One region of the Pseudobacter ginsenosidimutans genome, then DNA from elsewhere that is predicted to be linked to it. Evidence: riboswitches for the same ligand, from Rfam matches in the RefSeq annotation. Region 1 holds a riboswitch; the other holds the start of a gene.
The links. A riboswitch is a leader RNA that binds a small molecule or an ion and turns the genes downstream of it on or off. The one in region 1 is predicted to bind thiamine pyrophosphate.
Positions count from the first base shown of each region.

Region 2: another riboswitch for thiamine pyrophosphate. It lies ahead of FSB84_RS07060 (class I SAM-dependent methyltransferase); the one in region 1 lies ahead of FSB84_RS13470 (carboxypeptidase regulatory-like domain-containing protein).

Region 1 covers NZ_CP042431.1:3,320,017-3,327,719, reverse strand. Annotated here, with positions in the region: gene FSB84_RS13500 (sensor histidine kinase) at 1-1,210, opposite strand, end outside; gene FSB84_RS13495 (response regulator transcription factor) at 1,218-1,892, opposite strand; gene FSB84_RS13490 (hypothetical protein) at 1,897-2,556, opposite strand; gene FSB84_RS13485 (hypothetical protein) at 2,562-2,789, opposite strand; gene FSB84_RS13480 (hypothetical protein) at 2,810-3,202, opposite strand; gene FSB84_RS13475 (hypothetical protein) at 3,228-3,800, opposite strand; TPP riboswitch at 3,934-4,037, shown strand; gene FSB84_RS13470 (carboxypeptidase regulatory-like domain-containing protein) at 4,126-4,692, shown strand; gene FSB84_RS13465 (TonB-dependent receptor) at 4,689-6,449, shown strand; gene FSB84_RS13460 (rhodanese-like domain-containing protein) at 6,588-6,893, opposite strand; gene FSB84_RS13455 (PASTA domain-containing protein) at 6,916-7,703, opposite strand, start outside.
Region 2 covers NZ_CP042431.1:1,710,695-1,718,397, forward strand. Annotated here, with positions in the region: gene FSB84_RS07050 (beta strand repeat-containing protein) at 1-2,282, shown strand, start outside; gene FSB84_RS07055 (hypothetical protein) at 2,301-2,762, shown strand; TPP riboswitch at 2,796-2,887, shown strand; gene FSB84_RS07060 (class I SAM-dependent methyltransferase) at 3,008-3,706, shown strand; gene FSB84_RS07065 (AIR synthase-related protein) at 3,713-4,759, shown strand; gene FSB84_RS07070 (thiamine phosphate synthase) at 4,756-5,400, shown strand; gene FSB84_RS07075 (Trm112 family protein) at 5,402-5,692, shown strand; gene FSB84_RS07080 (diacylglycerol/lipid kinase family protein) at 5,685-6,581, opposite strand; gene surE (5'/3'-nucleotidase SurE) at 6,666-7,394, shown strand; gene FSB84_RS07090 (hypothetical protein) at 7,396-7,703, opposite strand, start outside.

The DNA of each region.
Region 1 (7,703 bases):
GGCCCAGGCCATTGCCATCAATACCAGTCAGGCTGCTTTTCCTGAACCGGTTGAATACAGCCTCTCTCTCCTCTTCGGGGATACCGATCCCCGTGTCACGGATGGAAATGCTGAAGCCCTCTTCCCGGCTGTACCTGTCTGTGATGATGATACGCCCGCCTTCAATATTGTAACGGATGGCATTGGTGATGATATTATAGAACAGCTGGAAGATAAGATCAGGATTCAATGGCTGCAGACTGATGTCTTTCCTCAGTGAAACGGTCAGTTCCAGCCCTTTGTTTTCCATTCCTGCGGCCAGTTCCCCCGTGATCTCACTGATCAGCTCATGCATACTGACTGAACCTGTTTTGTTGTATTGCTCATTCTCGATCCGGGAGATCATCAGCAGTGCGTTCACTATTTTCTTCAGCCGGTTGAGGATCTTCATCATGTCCAGGATCTTCCTCTGCTCTTCTTCATTATCCGTACCCAGCATGAAGTTTTCCATTTTCGTTTGCAATACGCTGATGGGCGTCATCAGTTCATGGGAAGCATTGGAGGTGAAAGCCCTTTCCCTTTCAAAATCGCCGGTGATCCTTTGCATCAGCAACATGAGGCTTTGGTCAAGGTATTTGAAATCCGTTGTGGATGTTTGTATCGGTTGTAATGATTTGGTGAAAGGGAATTTTGCATTCACCAGTTTGGTGCGGATGATCCTGGCAAGCGGCCTGATCAGTAACCTGGTCACAGACAGGTCAAGCAGTAACGTGAGGAATACCAGTGCGGCCAGAACATACAGTGCCACCCGTTGTAAAGGCGTATTGTATTGCCGTATACTGGCAATGGTTTTACCGATCTCGAGTGTATAGTTGTGTTGATCGTATTCGAAATTGGCAATGAGCGTGCGGTACGTGAGCGTATCGCCTTCCACGATCCGTTGTGAAGTGAGGATAGTATCAGGCAGCTGCGGCTGTTGATTTCGTTCCAAAGAAATATACTCTTCCTTAAGCATGGTATAGCTGCCATAAGTGGAGTCACCTTCGAGATAGTAATCGATCCCATTCTTTTCGATCACTGCAAACACTTTCCGCTCCTGTTGCTTCAACCGGTTATTGGCATATTCAAAGGCTACCTTATCTGCCAGCACTGGCAATAACCACACAAACAGCAGCACAATGGCCAGTTTGGAGATGGTGGTGAACAACGTGAGTTTGGTAAGCAGCTTCATGTATGGATCAGAGTTTGATCTTATAGCCTACTCCACGAATTGTCTGCAACCATTCCACAGGAGCAAAGGCAGTCATTTTCTTGCGGATATTCTTTATATGAACATCGATATAATTGCTATCGTAATCATCATCTGTAAAACTTCCCCAGATATGTTCCCCCAATTGAAGACGGGTAAGGGGACGGTTCTTATGCAATACAAGATAACTGAGCAGATCGAATTCTTTTTTGGACAACCCCACATCCTGGCCATCAAAACTGGCCATACGCGTAACCAGGTTGATGTTGAAATCGCCCAGTTCAACAGTGGTATCCTTTAATCCGGACTTACGCCTGGAAATAGCCTGCATGCGCGATTGCAGCTCCAATAATGAAAAAGGTTTGGGAAGATAATCGTCTGCACCGAGATCGAGACCTTTAATGCGATCTTCCAATTGTCCCCTGGCAGTGAGAATGATATACGAAGCATCCGGACAAACTCTTTTTGCTTCTTCCAGCACCAGTAGTCCATCTTTATCAGGCAGTCCGAGATCCAGCAGAATGAAATCATATCCGTTTTGTTCCATTTGTTCCCTTGCCTGCCTTGCATTGAAAGCAAGATCGCAGATATAGGATGACCGCTTCAGGAAATCCTCCATTTCCAGGGCCATGGATCTTTCGTCTTCAACTATCAGTACTTTCATAAGCTTAGAACTGGTAATAAAAACTGGCGGTGAAAAATGTATTCAGTTTTCCCGGATCCGTTTCCACTTTTTGCCCGAGCAAAGAGAACAGGCAGCTCAGTTCAAACAGGCAATGCGGCCGGTAATATGCTACAGGTAATTTAAGATTATAGGAGAGAAGATCAAAACTGGAAGAAGATTTCATAATGGTTGTTGGAGGATTGTCCGGCCTGTTGGGATTGCCGGGAATCGGCAGATCAACGGGCAATCTTTCGAAAACTTTACCAAGGATACTGTCGCGCGTTTTTTTGTCTTCCTGGTAATACTCATAGAATCTTTGAGTGCCCGCAGTCACATTGATCTCCGGCGTGAACAGGATCATGGAATTTGAATCGATATCGATGAGCCTGATCTGTTTGCTGATGGCAGGTGTAACAAATATGTCGTTTGTTTTCCCGAAAGTAAAATCGAAAGCAGCGGCGGCAGTGATCCATTTTTCCAGAGTGAGGGTGGCGCTGGCGTTATGTGGATTGGCTGCCTGAAGAAAGGGCGATAGTTTCGGAAAGAACGTATAAGTATAACCGATATCGGCTTCGAGACTTTTAGATATATTGAAAGTAAAACCAGCCCCTGCTGCATAAGCAGAAGCCAGTCTTGAAGAATCTTTCAGCAACCGGTAGGCCATACTGTTCACATAAAACCCGAGCGATGATTATAAGATGCCACCAGGGCAACATAAGGCGTTTTTTCAATGGCCTTCTGCCCGTAATAGCTGGCGTTGGTGGCATACTGCGCACCGATCGTGAACGTAGATTTTTCCGGCGGGGTACTGTCTGTGGCGGCCGCTTCCTGCTCCGTTTGTGCAAGCCCTGCAATGCCAGACAGCACCAGTATCGTAATGATCATTAAGTGTTTCATGGTTGATGCAGATGGTAAGGTCAAAGCTTTATTTTACGAATAACTTTCGGTGTTTTTATCACAGGCACTTTCACCGGTAATTTGGGAGCCTGCACGGCAACCGGCCTGGGTTGCTTTTTCGATTTCGGAACTTCTTTGATCGTCTTGACTACTTCTCCTGCCTTCGATGATGATTTGGGCAATTCCTTAGCCGGTTGCACAGGCATTACAGGTTCCCCTTCCTGCTTTGCAGGTTCTTCTTTCTTTTGCGGATCGGCCGGCTTTTTGGCCGGGATGGTGTCAGAGTAAAGAACATGCCAGTTGAATTGTGGCCGGGTCAAAAAGTGAGGCAGTGGTTTAACCACACTGCCCCGGCTCTCATGGGTACAGATCATGAGTATCATCAAAACTCCTGTATAACAGAACTGTTTCATTTCAATGTTGAGGGGTCACTTACTTTTAATGGAGACCAACACGTGTGCTGCCATTTACTTTTACGGCTGCCTTTGCGGATTTGGTTTTCACCGGTTTCACTTTCACCTTCGCAGCAGCAGAAGTAGTGGCGCCTGTGTTCACTTTTACTGTTTTGTCCTGAGCGGCGTGTACCGCAGCTTTCACATCTGCGCCTGATCCGGACACCAGTTTCACCTGTTGTCCTTTATTGGCTTCAGCAGTTTTTTCGATGGCTTTTACTTCTGCGGTTGTAACACTCGTAGCTGCTGCAGAAACTTCATTACCTTTTTCAGCGCCTTCTTTCACAACTTCCTTTGTTTCTTTAACGGTAGCTTTCACTTCTTTATTGGCTTGCTTTTCCGCTTTGGTCGCTGATTTTTCCACTTTTGCAGCTGTTCTTTCTGCGCTTGCTTCTGTTTTTACAACCGCTTTCGTTTCCATTTTCGCCGCTGTTTTCTGGTGGCCATCCTGCACGGAGTTGTTCACTTTCACGGAACCATCTGATTTCACTTTTGCTTCCTGTGCCATTGCTGTGCCGGAAACCAGCGCCATTGCAATAATAATCAATCCTGTTTTCATACAATTTGTTTTTAGTGTAGCAGATTGTTTACCATACAAACCTATTCCGGCAAGATGAAGGGAAAATGAAAAATGGGCTATGAAACTGATCTTTTGCATGTATCTTTACGCCCTCTTTGGCCAAAGAGACATTTCAGATTCCCCGGGGTGCTGCCTGTATAACAACTGGCGGCTGAGATAATACCCGTTGAACCTGGTCAGGGTAATGCCTGCGCAGGGAAGGTAGCTCGAGTCTATTTAACTTCTACTTTTCGCTCCCGCAGCATTTTCTCTCAAATCAATTTTATCACGGGAAACCAGTTCCCACCATTAAAATGTAATGGACATGCAAAAATTGTTTTTGGGGATATGCTATTTATTATGTTCCCAATGGTTGACCGCCCAGCAAATTTCGGGTAAGGTCACCGACCTCAACTCAGGAGCCGCCGTAGCATCGGCTACTGTTGAATTAAGCAATATCGCCACTACCACCACCAACGCATCCGGCGATTTCATTTTCAGGAAGATCAGATCAGGAGATTATCGCATCCGCATTTCCAGTATCGGTTACAAAGCAGTAGATACCACTGTTGCAGCCGGTTCCAACCTGGAATTCAAACTGCAAAGACTCAATCTTTTCATGCAGCCCGTGGAAGTGAGAGCCATTCAGGCCGGCGACAAATCGCCTTTCACCAAAACCAATCTTAGTAAAAAAGAGATCGAAAAACTGAATCTCGGACAGGATATCCCCTTCGTGCTGAACCAAACACCTTCAGCAGTGGTGAGCTCCGATGCAGGCACTGGCATCGGTTATACAGGTATCCGCATCCGGGGTACAGACGCCACGCGTATCAATGTTACCCTCAATGGTATCCCCTACAACGATGCCGAATCACAGGGAACATTTTTGTGAACCTCCCGGACTTCACTTCGTCCGTGAACAATATCCAGGTACAGCGAGGCGTGGGAACGTCCAGCAATGGAGGCACCGCATTCGGCGCCACCATCAACCTCAGCACCAATGAAGTGAATACGCAGGCTTACGGAGAACTGAACAACAGCGCCGGCTCTTTCAATACCTGGAAGCATACGGTAAAAGCCGGAACCGGACTGATCAACAATCACTGGACTGTAGATGCGCGTCTCTCCAAAGTAAGCAGTGATGGTTACGTAGAACGCGCCAGCAGCGATTTGCGTGCATTCTATATTTCCGGCGCCTATATCGCAGAGAAAACATCCGTAAGGCTCAATGTATTTTCAGGAAAAGAAAAAACCTACCAGAGCTGGTACGGTGTTTCAGATGAAGACCTGAAAACGAACCGCCGCATCAATTATGCAGGCATGGAAAAACCCGGAGCACCTTATGATAACCAGACCGACAATTTCCAGCAGGACCATTATCAGCTCTTCATCAATCACCAGTTCAATCCCAGGCTCACCGTTAATACCGCTGTGTTCCTCACAAAAGGCGCCGGTTATTATGAAGAATACAAAGCAGAACAAGCATTCAAGGAATACAAAATGCCGGACTTTGTTTCGGGAGGCGAAACCTTCGAAACCACCGATCTCATCCGCCAGCTGCACCTGAAGAATGATTTCTACGGCCAGATCTTCTCCGTTCAATACAAAACCGAAAAAGACCAGCTCACTGTTGGCGGCGGCTGGAACCGCTTCGACAACCATCATTTCGGACAAGTGATGTGGGCCGGAATGGGCATTCCCTACAAACACCGCTGGTATGATCTCACTGCATACAAAACTGACGTGAATGGTTATGCGAAATATTCACGCAAACTCAGCACAGCTTTCGAAGCCTTCGCCGATATCCAGTACCGCCGCGTATTGTACCAGATGAACGGTTATCGCAAAACTCCTGATGCCGTTGTGCGTGAGACTTACAATTTCGTTAATCCCAAGGCAGGCATCACCTATACAAAAGATGATTACTTCTCTTACCTCAGCTACTCCATGGGCAGCAAAGAACCCAATCGCAATGATTTTGAAGCGAACCTGGGACAGGACCTCAAACCTGAAAAGCTCCATGATCTCGAACTGGGATTTGAAAAGAGGAACAATAAACTCTCCTACGGCGCTACTTTGTATTATATGCTGTACAAGGACCAGCTGGTGCTCACCGGCAATATCAATGATGTAGGCGAGTACCTTCGCGCCAATGTGCCGGACAGCTATCGCATGGGCATCGAGCTGCAGGCAAGGAACCGCTTCACCCAATGGTTACAGGCCAGCGCCAATCTTACGCTTAGCAATAATAAGATCAGGAATTATGGCGATGAGAAGAAGACCACAGATATCGCCTTCTCTCCGAATGTAGTTGGTGGAGCCGTGATCACCTTCCTTCCGTTGAAAGACCTGGAGATCAGTCTGCCCGCCAAATATGTAGGCCGTCAGTATCTCACCAACAACTCCCGCAAGGAAAACAGCCTGGAAGAATTCTATGTGCAGGATGCGAAAGTGGCTTACACCCTGCGAAAGCTGTTGTTCAAAGAAACAACGATAGCATTCCAGGTGAACAACGTGTTTGACAGGATGTATACCCCCAATGGTTATACGTACAGTATGGATGATGGAGCAGGAGGATTAGCAGTAGTGAATAACTACTTCCCTATGGCAGGAACCAATTTCCTGGTAGCACTGCAGATCAAATTGTAGAAACATCCGGAAGAACCATAGATCAATGAATGAGGCCGCAACACCCTGACGGCCTCATTTTTTTTTGGAACAGACCTGACCAAAACAAAATGGCCAACCTGTATCAGGCTGGCCATTTCGATATCGATAAGAAGCTTCTTAGCTGTACAGTTCCTGCCAGCGCATCATGCCTCCGGCGAGATTGTTCACATTGGTAAAGCCCAGTGTTTCCAGCAGCATTGCGGCTTGTCCGCTCCTGTTGCCACTGCGGCAATACACGATCACTTCGGCATCTTTCAGGTTGTCGATGGCATCGGTTTCAAAATTCCTGATCTGTCCTAACGGCAACAGCTGACCGCCGATATTGAATTCAGCATGCTCATTGGGTTCGCGTACGTCAACGAGATTCACTTTTTCACCAGCATCGAGACGTGCCTTTAATTCTTCTGCAGTGATGATTTGCATTATTTCAGTTTTTATCTGTTTGTTAGTAATTGCGCTCCTCTGTAGGACCTCCCTGCGTTGCGCTGGAATCTGCTGCAGGTCGTTCAGGTTTGGTAGTACCGAGCCAGAGGTCAATTACCTGGCCCTGGCGTATCCGGTTGATCTGTCTGTCTGGCCCGATGCGTTCGGGGATCTGGCGGTAAATATACGCATTCCCTGTATCCCGTACTGCGGGGTCCAGCACTGGCATTCCGGGCGTGAGGCCAATGGATTCCAGCAATACCCTGGCTTCGGAGTAAGTCATGCCGAAGAGATCAGGCACTGCAAATTCATCCGTACCCAGTCCGCTTCCCAGCACCAGTGAGATGCTGCTGCCCTGTGGCAGTTTGGTGCCGGCTTTGATCCGTTGTCCGTTATAATGTTGCTCCAGAACGGAGTTCTTGGCAAAATCAGGTTTGAAGGTGGTATCGCCCAGTTTAAGATGGTATTGCTTCAGCGCAATTTCCGCGCTGCGAAGACTGAGCCCTTCCAGGTTCGGCATTTCGATATTGGGAGGCACGGCCCTGTTGATGGTAAGGTATACGGTCCGGTTCTCCTTCACAAACTCATCGGCATCGGGAAACTGGCGAAGCACGGAGAGTGCAGCGGCAGTATCGTTGTATACAGAGTCCTGTATTGCTACATCAAAGCCTTTGTCTTCAAGGATCTTCTTCGCTTCATCATAGGTTTTTCCGGTAACCGCGGGGATCACCAGCGTATCGCCGTGCTTTGTTATCCAGTTGAGGGACACTAGGAAGATGAACAAAGCCACCACTATCAGTCCGATCGCAA
Region 2 (7,703 bases), 1.6 Mb from region 1:
TCACTGCTGATAAACTCGCTGCAGGACTTACCATTCCTCCTGGTGGTGCAGCCAGCGGTGATCTGACTGGAACCTACCCCAGTCCTACAGTTGCTGCAAATGCTATCACTACTGCAAAGCTGGATGCTAACGCTGTAACCACAGCGAAGATCACTGATGCTTCAGTGACTGACACAAAACTTGCCAACAATGCAGTTGTTACTAATAAAATCGCAGACGTTGCAGTGACCACCGCAAAAATCGCTGATGGCGCCATCACTGCTGATAAACTCGCTGCAGGACTTACCATTCCTCCTGGTGGTGCAGCCAGCGGTGATCTGACTGGAACCTACCCCAGTCCTACAGTTGCTGCAAATGCAATCACTACTGCAAAGCTGGATGCTAACGCTGTAACCACAGCAAAGATCACTGATGCTTCAGTAACTGATACCAAGCTTGCTAACAATGCAGTAGTCACTAACAAAATCGCAGACGTTGCTGTAACCACAGCTAAACTTGCCGATGCATCTGTAACCAATGCCAAGCTCGCCAACACAGCAGTTGGTACAACCAATATCATAGACGAAGCAGTCACCACAGCAAAAATTGCTGACGGTGCCATCACTTCCGATAAACTCGCTGCCGGTCTCTCCATTCCTCCCGGCGGAGCCGCCAGCGGTGATCTGACCGGAACCTTTCCCGGTCCAACTATTGCTGCAAATGCAATCACTTCAGGAAAACTCGCTAATGACGCTGTTACTACCATTAAAGTGCTTAACGGCGCCATCACTACTACCAAACTGGATGATGCAGCTGTTACTGCATTGAAACTTGCTGCCGATGCTGTTACTACTGCCAAGATCCTGGACGCCAATGTAACTACAGCAAAAATTGCTGATGGCGCCATCACTGCCGATAAACTGGCTTCAGGGCTCAGCCTTCCTCCAGGTGGAACAGCTACCGGAGACCTCGATGGTAACTACCCTGCCCCTTCAGTTGCAAAACTCAAGGGTGTTAATCTCAGCGCTACGGCTCCTGCATCAGGTGAAGTGCTCACATTCGACGGTACAGCATGGGCTCCTGCAGCAGTTCCCGGCCTCACGCTGCCTTATGTAAAAACGGTGAACGAAGCAACAAAGGCGCTCTCTATAACCAACGATGGCGATGCCCCCGCAGTTGAAGGTGTCAATAATTCTACCTCAGATAATGTTGCCGGTTTGACTGGTATCATTTTGAACGATAATGCCGGAATGGATGTAGCAGGTGTAAAAGGTATTAATAATGCTACTTACACCAATAATGGTACTGGTGTATTAGGCATCCACAATGGTTTGGGTTCCGGAGTCAGAGGATATTCTGTTAATGGAACCGGTGTGGAAGCTTTCTCCGATGAAAGTATTGGTATCTATGCAAGGAGCGCCAGAAGTACTGCCGCATACATTGAAGTTTCTGATCCTGGTGCAGGCTCAGATGCCCTTACTATCGTACACCAGGGCTATGGCATAGGTATAACGGCTATCAGTAATGGAAGTCATGGTGTTTTTGGTGGAACGCTCGAGGCGTCGAGAGCTGCCGTAATGGGCTATCACTATAATGGTGGAGAAGGTGTACAGGGAATAACATTCAGTGATGTATCCTCTGGCGTTTCAGGTCTCAATACTGGTTTAGCCTCGGCAATTAAAGGATACAATGATTTTGCCGGTGGTATGGGTATCCTGGCGCAGGCAACCAGTGCAACCGGTGCTGGTGGCACAGCTCTTGTAGCTGAGCTTCTCGGAGATCCCGAAGGCGATGTAGCTGTATTCAAAGTGAATAATAGCAATGTTGCAAGAATCTCTGCTGATGGAACAGGATACTTTGCAAATGGCGCACAGACAGGCGGCGCAGACGTTGCCGAAATGTTCGATGTGGAAGGAACCCGCTCCAGCTATGAAGCAGGTGATGTACTCGTGATCTCTGAAACATCTGACCGCATGGTTACCAAATCATCCGGCGCATACTCTACACTGGTAGCCGGTGTTTATGCCACCAAGCCAGGTCTGATGCTCACAGAAAAAGATGCGCTCAAAAGTCATCTCGACAAAATGGTGCCCATGGGTGTGATCGGTGTGATCCCTACCAAAGTGTGCCTGGAAGGCGGCGCTATCAAACGTGGCGACCTGCTGGTGACCTCTTCAACCTCCGGCGTTGCCATGAAAGCTGATCCCAACAAAGTAAGAGTTGGACAAGTGCTCGGTAAAGCCCTGCAGGATTACAACGCAAACACTGTTGGAAAGATCAACGTACTGGTTAGTGTTAAGTAAGTATTTAAAAAGATAGTAATGAGATCTTCATACATTTTCGGAATACTGCTGATTCTGGTAACGGCCTTCTCCAATATGGCGATGGCGCAGCAACTGCCATCATCCTACAGTAAGCACGAGAAAAATATGCCGGCATCCGTTAAGAAGGCGATCGTCAAAATGCAGGCGAATCCCCGCAGTTCACGTGTAATGGCCAATTCAGCCATGCGGCCGGTGCAACTGAACACACAACAACGGGGTTCTATCGCTGACCGGGAACGTGTGCTCGCCATGTTGCTGGAAAGAAAGTCGAATCCAAAAGCCAGGCCCATCGAGAGCATCGCCAACGTCAACAGGAGCTCTAATTCGTCTCGGTCCCGTATGGTGCAGATGCAACAAACACAAAGGCATGCTGTAACATATCAAACCGAAACACAGAAAAAAGCAGAGCGCAAAGCCACTGCGGACAAGGTGCTGGCACAGATGAAAAGAAAACGCTGAGAATTCAGGAAACAGTAATAAATTTGGTCATTAATTATTGCATCGGGGTGCTACACAGTAGCTGAGATGATACCCGGGAACCTGAACTGGTTAATACCAGCGGAGGGAATGCAAGGTGACACTGATTGTACTTCATTGTATTCAGCATAAACCACATTTTCTTCGAACAGGAAATGTGGTTTTTTCTTTTACCATATTCCTGTTCGATCCCATTAGTTCCCCCGTGCAGTGTAAAAACTGTAAAAATGGAACTTCAACAACTCACCAAAGGGATCAGAACCTGGCAGCAAAGGCCAGAATGGTTCTTCAACAGGGAACACACAGATTCTTACGAACAATGGTACGAAGGCCGCTACAAGCGCGCTGAAGTCTGGCAGAAAAAAACGATCGGCAGCCTTATCAAAAAAGACGAACGCATCAAAACGCTTCTCGAATTCGGATGCGGCACCACACGATTCACCAGGTGGTGGCATAATATCGGAATCCAGGCAACAGGAGCAGATCTTTCGCCATTCATGCTTGGACAGGGAAGACATCTTTTCGATGGTAACCTCGCACTGGCCGACGCGCATTACATGCCTTTCAAAGACAAAACCTTCGATTCACTTGCTTTCATCACCACCTTCGAATATTACCGCGATCCCATCCAGGTGATACGCGAAGCACGCAGAGTGGCAAAGCATGGGATCGTATTTGGAATGATGAACCGTAACTCGCCCAAATTCATCAGACGCCGCGTGCAACAGGCTTTCGGAAAGAACCCCTTTTATGTGACTGCCCATTTCTACACACCGGATTCGCTCATCAGCAAGATCAATGAAGCCTTGAACGGCGAGAACTATTCCATCGAATGGACCTGCACGGGCCTGCCGAAATGGTTTCCTGTGCAGCAATGGGGAATGCCATATGGAGACTTCTTTGCACTCTTCGTTCAATTTAAATGATGAACTATGTCAGCATTTGTTGAAAGTGGAAAACTGCACATGGATCTGTTCAATCGGCTTATCTATCCTTTACGGGGAGCCGAAAACAAGATGGTGTCCACCGGACCAGAGTATGGAGTGGATGTATCTATCGTCGATTTGCCGGGAGGCTATTCGATGGCGCTCACCAGTGACCCGTTATCCTGGATACCAACGCTGGGGCTCCGCGAATCGGCATGGCTTTCCGTACATCTTATGGCCAATGATATCGCCACTACTTCCCAGCCGCCGCAGTTTGCACAACTGGTATTGAACCTGCCGGAATCGGCTTCAAGTGCTGAGTTTGAAGAGTACTGGATGTTCGTGCACCAGTACTGCAAAGACATTGGCGTTGCAATTACAGGCGGACATACCGGTAAGGCCGCTGGTCAGCATTCCACCATTGCAGGCGGCGGCACCATGATCAGTATTGCGCCGGCAGGAAAAATGCTGCTCAGCAAATATGCAAGACCTGGCGATCTCATCATGATCACCAAAGAAGCCGCACAGATAGCCAGTTCCATACTGGCGCTCAGTTTTCCTGAAACAGTAAAGAAGAATTGTGGAAAAGAGATATGGGAGAAAGCCGCAGGACTTTTCCAGGAAACAAGCTCCTTACAGGCAGGCTTATGCGCTGCCAGTCTGCCCGTAACAGCCATGCACGATGTTACCGAAGGCGGACTGCTCGGCGCCATATATGAAATGGCAATAGCTGCAGACTGTGGCGCTATTATCGATTCAGAAGAATTGCCTGTTGGAACTGCACAGCAGGCTGTTTGCGATCTGTTTGCCATCGATCCATTGCGCTGTATCGGCGCAGGCTCCATGATCATGGCCGTGAATCCGGAGCATGAAGCCACAGTGCTGCATCAATTTGCACTTGAGAAAATAAAAGTATCGGTGGTAGGAGAATTCACCGCAGAAGAACAGGGCATCAGGTTACAAAAAGATGATGGCATCGAAACGCTTTCACGCCCGGGATCCGATCCCTACTGGAATGCATTCTTTCAAGCTTTAAAAAACGAATGGAAATGATAACGAATACCACTATCCGCGGCGGTGTTTACCTGGTAGTAGACCCTTCTGCGTTAACAGACGGATCATATCAAAAGATCCGGCTTGCATTGAAAAGCGGACTGTCAGCCATTCAGGTCTGGAACCACTGGCAACACATCACTGCTAAAGCAGAAATAGTGCAAACCCTCGTGGATCTGGCGCAACCATTCGGTGTGCCAGTGCTGATCAACGAGAACTGGGAATTGCTCATGGAAACTGAAGCCAACGGTATTCACTTCGATCTGCCATCCGATAATCTGGCCCTGATCAGGAAAGCCATCGGTCGAAACATTATCACCGGTATCACCTGTGAAAATAACCTGGAAACAGTTCAGTATGCCATTGATCAGAAAATGGATTATATCTCTTTCTGTTCTGTATTCCCTTCCGGCTCCGCCAATAGTTGCGAATGGGTGAAACCCGCAACCATCGCGGCTGCCAGGGCAATGACCAATATTCCCATTTTTGCAGCGGGTGGCATTACGGCCAGCAATCTCCCTGAAATATTGCCAACAGGGCTCGATGGCGTAGCTGTGATCAACAGCATCATGAAAGCGGAAGATCCCGCAGCTGTAACCACTGCATTCAACAAGATCCTTCAACAACAAAAAACTCATTAACATGCACCCGGATTTCATACATCAACTCTGTTGTCCTTTCGATAAAAAAGATCTTCAACTCAAAGTATTTGCTACCGATACCAATAATCATATCATCGAAGGTCTCCTTAGTTGCAGCCATTGCAGCAGATACTATCCCATCATACACGGAGTGCCCATCATGAGCCCTGACGAATACAGGGAATGGCAACTGGAAGCGCCCATAGTTAAACAATGGGAACATAAGCTGGAAGGAAAGAAATTCGAATCCTTCAGGCTTGAAAATTCAAATATAAAAGTGGAAACTAAATGACTGATGGTTTTGCGGGAATCAGGAAGCTGACCATTTCTGGCAACAATTCGATCACTGCCGTCAATGGAGGCTTTTCTTTTTTCTCCAGGGCATCATCGATATGAACCTGTGCTCCTGTCCATTCAAGGTGAACACGCTTGCAGGCGAGTGAATGAAAGGGTGGCGTTGCTTCTTCCTTATTCAAACGATGACGGAGGTATTCGATCAGCTTGCTGCGTTCATCTTCCCGGATCCACACAGCATCGAAGCGCCCATCTCCGGGATCGGCCTGTGGAGCCAGTTTCAGATTGGGACCGATACTATGCGCATTCATGATCTCCAGCAAGAGGTAGTCGCCTGAGTGATCATTGCCATCCAGCTCCAGTTTGCAGTAACGGCTCTTCGCTGTCTGGGCAATGTCCAGCAATGTAGTCAATGCCAGTTCCAGTGATTCTTCCGCAGTTTCAGGAACATCATCCACCTTATTCATTTCCTTGATCAATTTGGGGAAGAGACCGAAGCCCACTCCTTCCAGGAAGATCTGTTCATCACCTTCCTGTTTGAAAAGACCGAGATCGAATTTCTTGATAAGCCCCGGCTTCCACGCTTCAACGATCTCTTCCAGCTCGCCGCTGATACCCAGGGTGCCTGCGATATTATTGGCAGTGCCCGCAGGCAGCAGTGCTAAAGGAATATGCGTTTGATCCTGCTTCACAAGGTTGCGAACTACCTTGCCTACGGTGCCGTCCCCGCCCGCAATAACGATCAGGTCCGCATCAGGATCGATGGTCTCCCAACCTTCCTTTTTTGTTGAAAAATATCTACACTCATAGTCCTGTGATTTGAGCAGGTCGAGCAGTTTTTGCTTCGTGTGTTCCTGGTCCCCGGCTCCGGGGTTGTGGATTAACATGGCCAACTTCATAGAATGAATTCTATTAATAAAAGCATACCAACAATATTTCCCGCAGGCATGATTATGATAAGCAATTATTTCATGAGAATACTGGTAACCAACGACGATGGAATTTACAGCCCGGGTATTGCATCCCTGGCGAAGATCGCTTCCAGATTCGGAGAAGTGCTGGTAGTGGCGCCCGATGTGGAGCAGTCTTCCATGGGCCATGCGATCACTCACTCCCGGCCACTTTTTTACAAGAAATCGCCTATATCCTTTGAAGGAATGGAAGCTTACAGAGTAAATGGTACACCTGCGGACTGTGTAGCCCTGGGCACGCATATGTGGGCAGATATTGAAGTAGTGCTCTCTGGCATCAATATGGGACTGAACCTCGGAAATGGTATGTGGCACTCGGGAACACTTGCTGCCGCCAAACAGGCTGCACTGCTGGGTTTGCGGGGTATTGCACTTAGTACTGTTGCCGGAAAAACGGAGCCCGATTTCGATACACTCGGCCCATATGTGGAGAGGACACTCAGCAGATTGCTCGAAATGAAAGATGCGAAACTGCTGAACGTGAATTTTCCTCCGGTGCCAAGAGGCATCAAGTGGACCCGCCAGTCGGTTCGCTTCTACGACGGTAAGATTGTTCCGGGAATGGACCCAATGGGAAGAAAGCATTACTGGTTCACGGTGATCCCGCTGGAACCTGCCGAAGAGGATACAGACAGGTGGGCCATCGAAAATGAATATGTTTCGGTTACCCCTCTGCGTTTAGATCTGACAGATGAAGCCCAGTTGAAAGATATGATCAATCATTCCTGACCTAATGCTTAACGGTAGCCCGTTCAGGCTTTACCCTGCGCTTGCTCTCGAGGTATTTCGCATGAACCACATCGCCCATGGGCTTCTCATACACTTTACTTTCCACCCAGGACACAACATCCAGGTAAGCAAAGGCACGCGTTTCAAAGCGGTTCCCTTCCAGGTGTTTGATCTTTTGCAGGAATTTCTCCAGCTCAGGCTTTAGCTTGCGGGGAGAAACATCGAATGAGTTGCGAAGGAACCTGAACATCTCCTCTTCCACCATCGTCAGGTTCTGCATTTTGGCCATAAAACGGTACACGCTCTTTA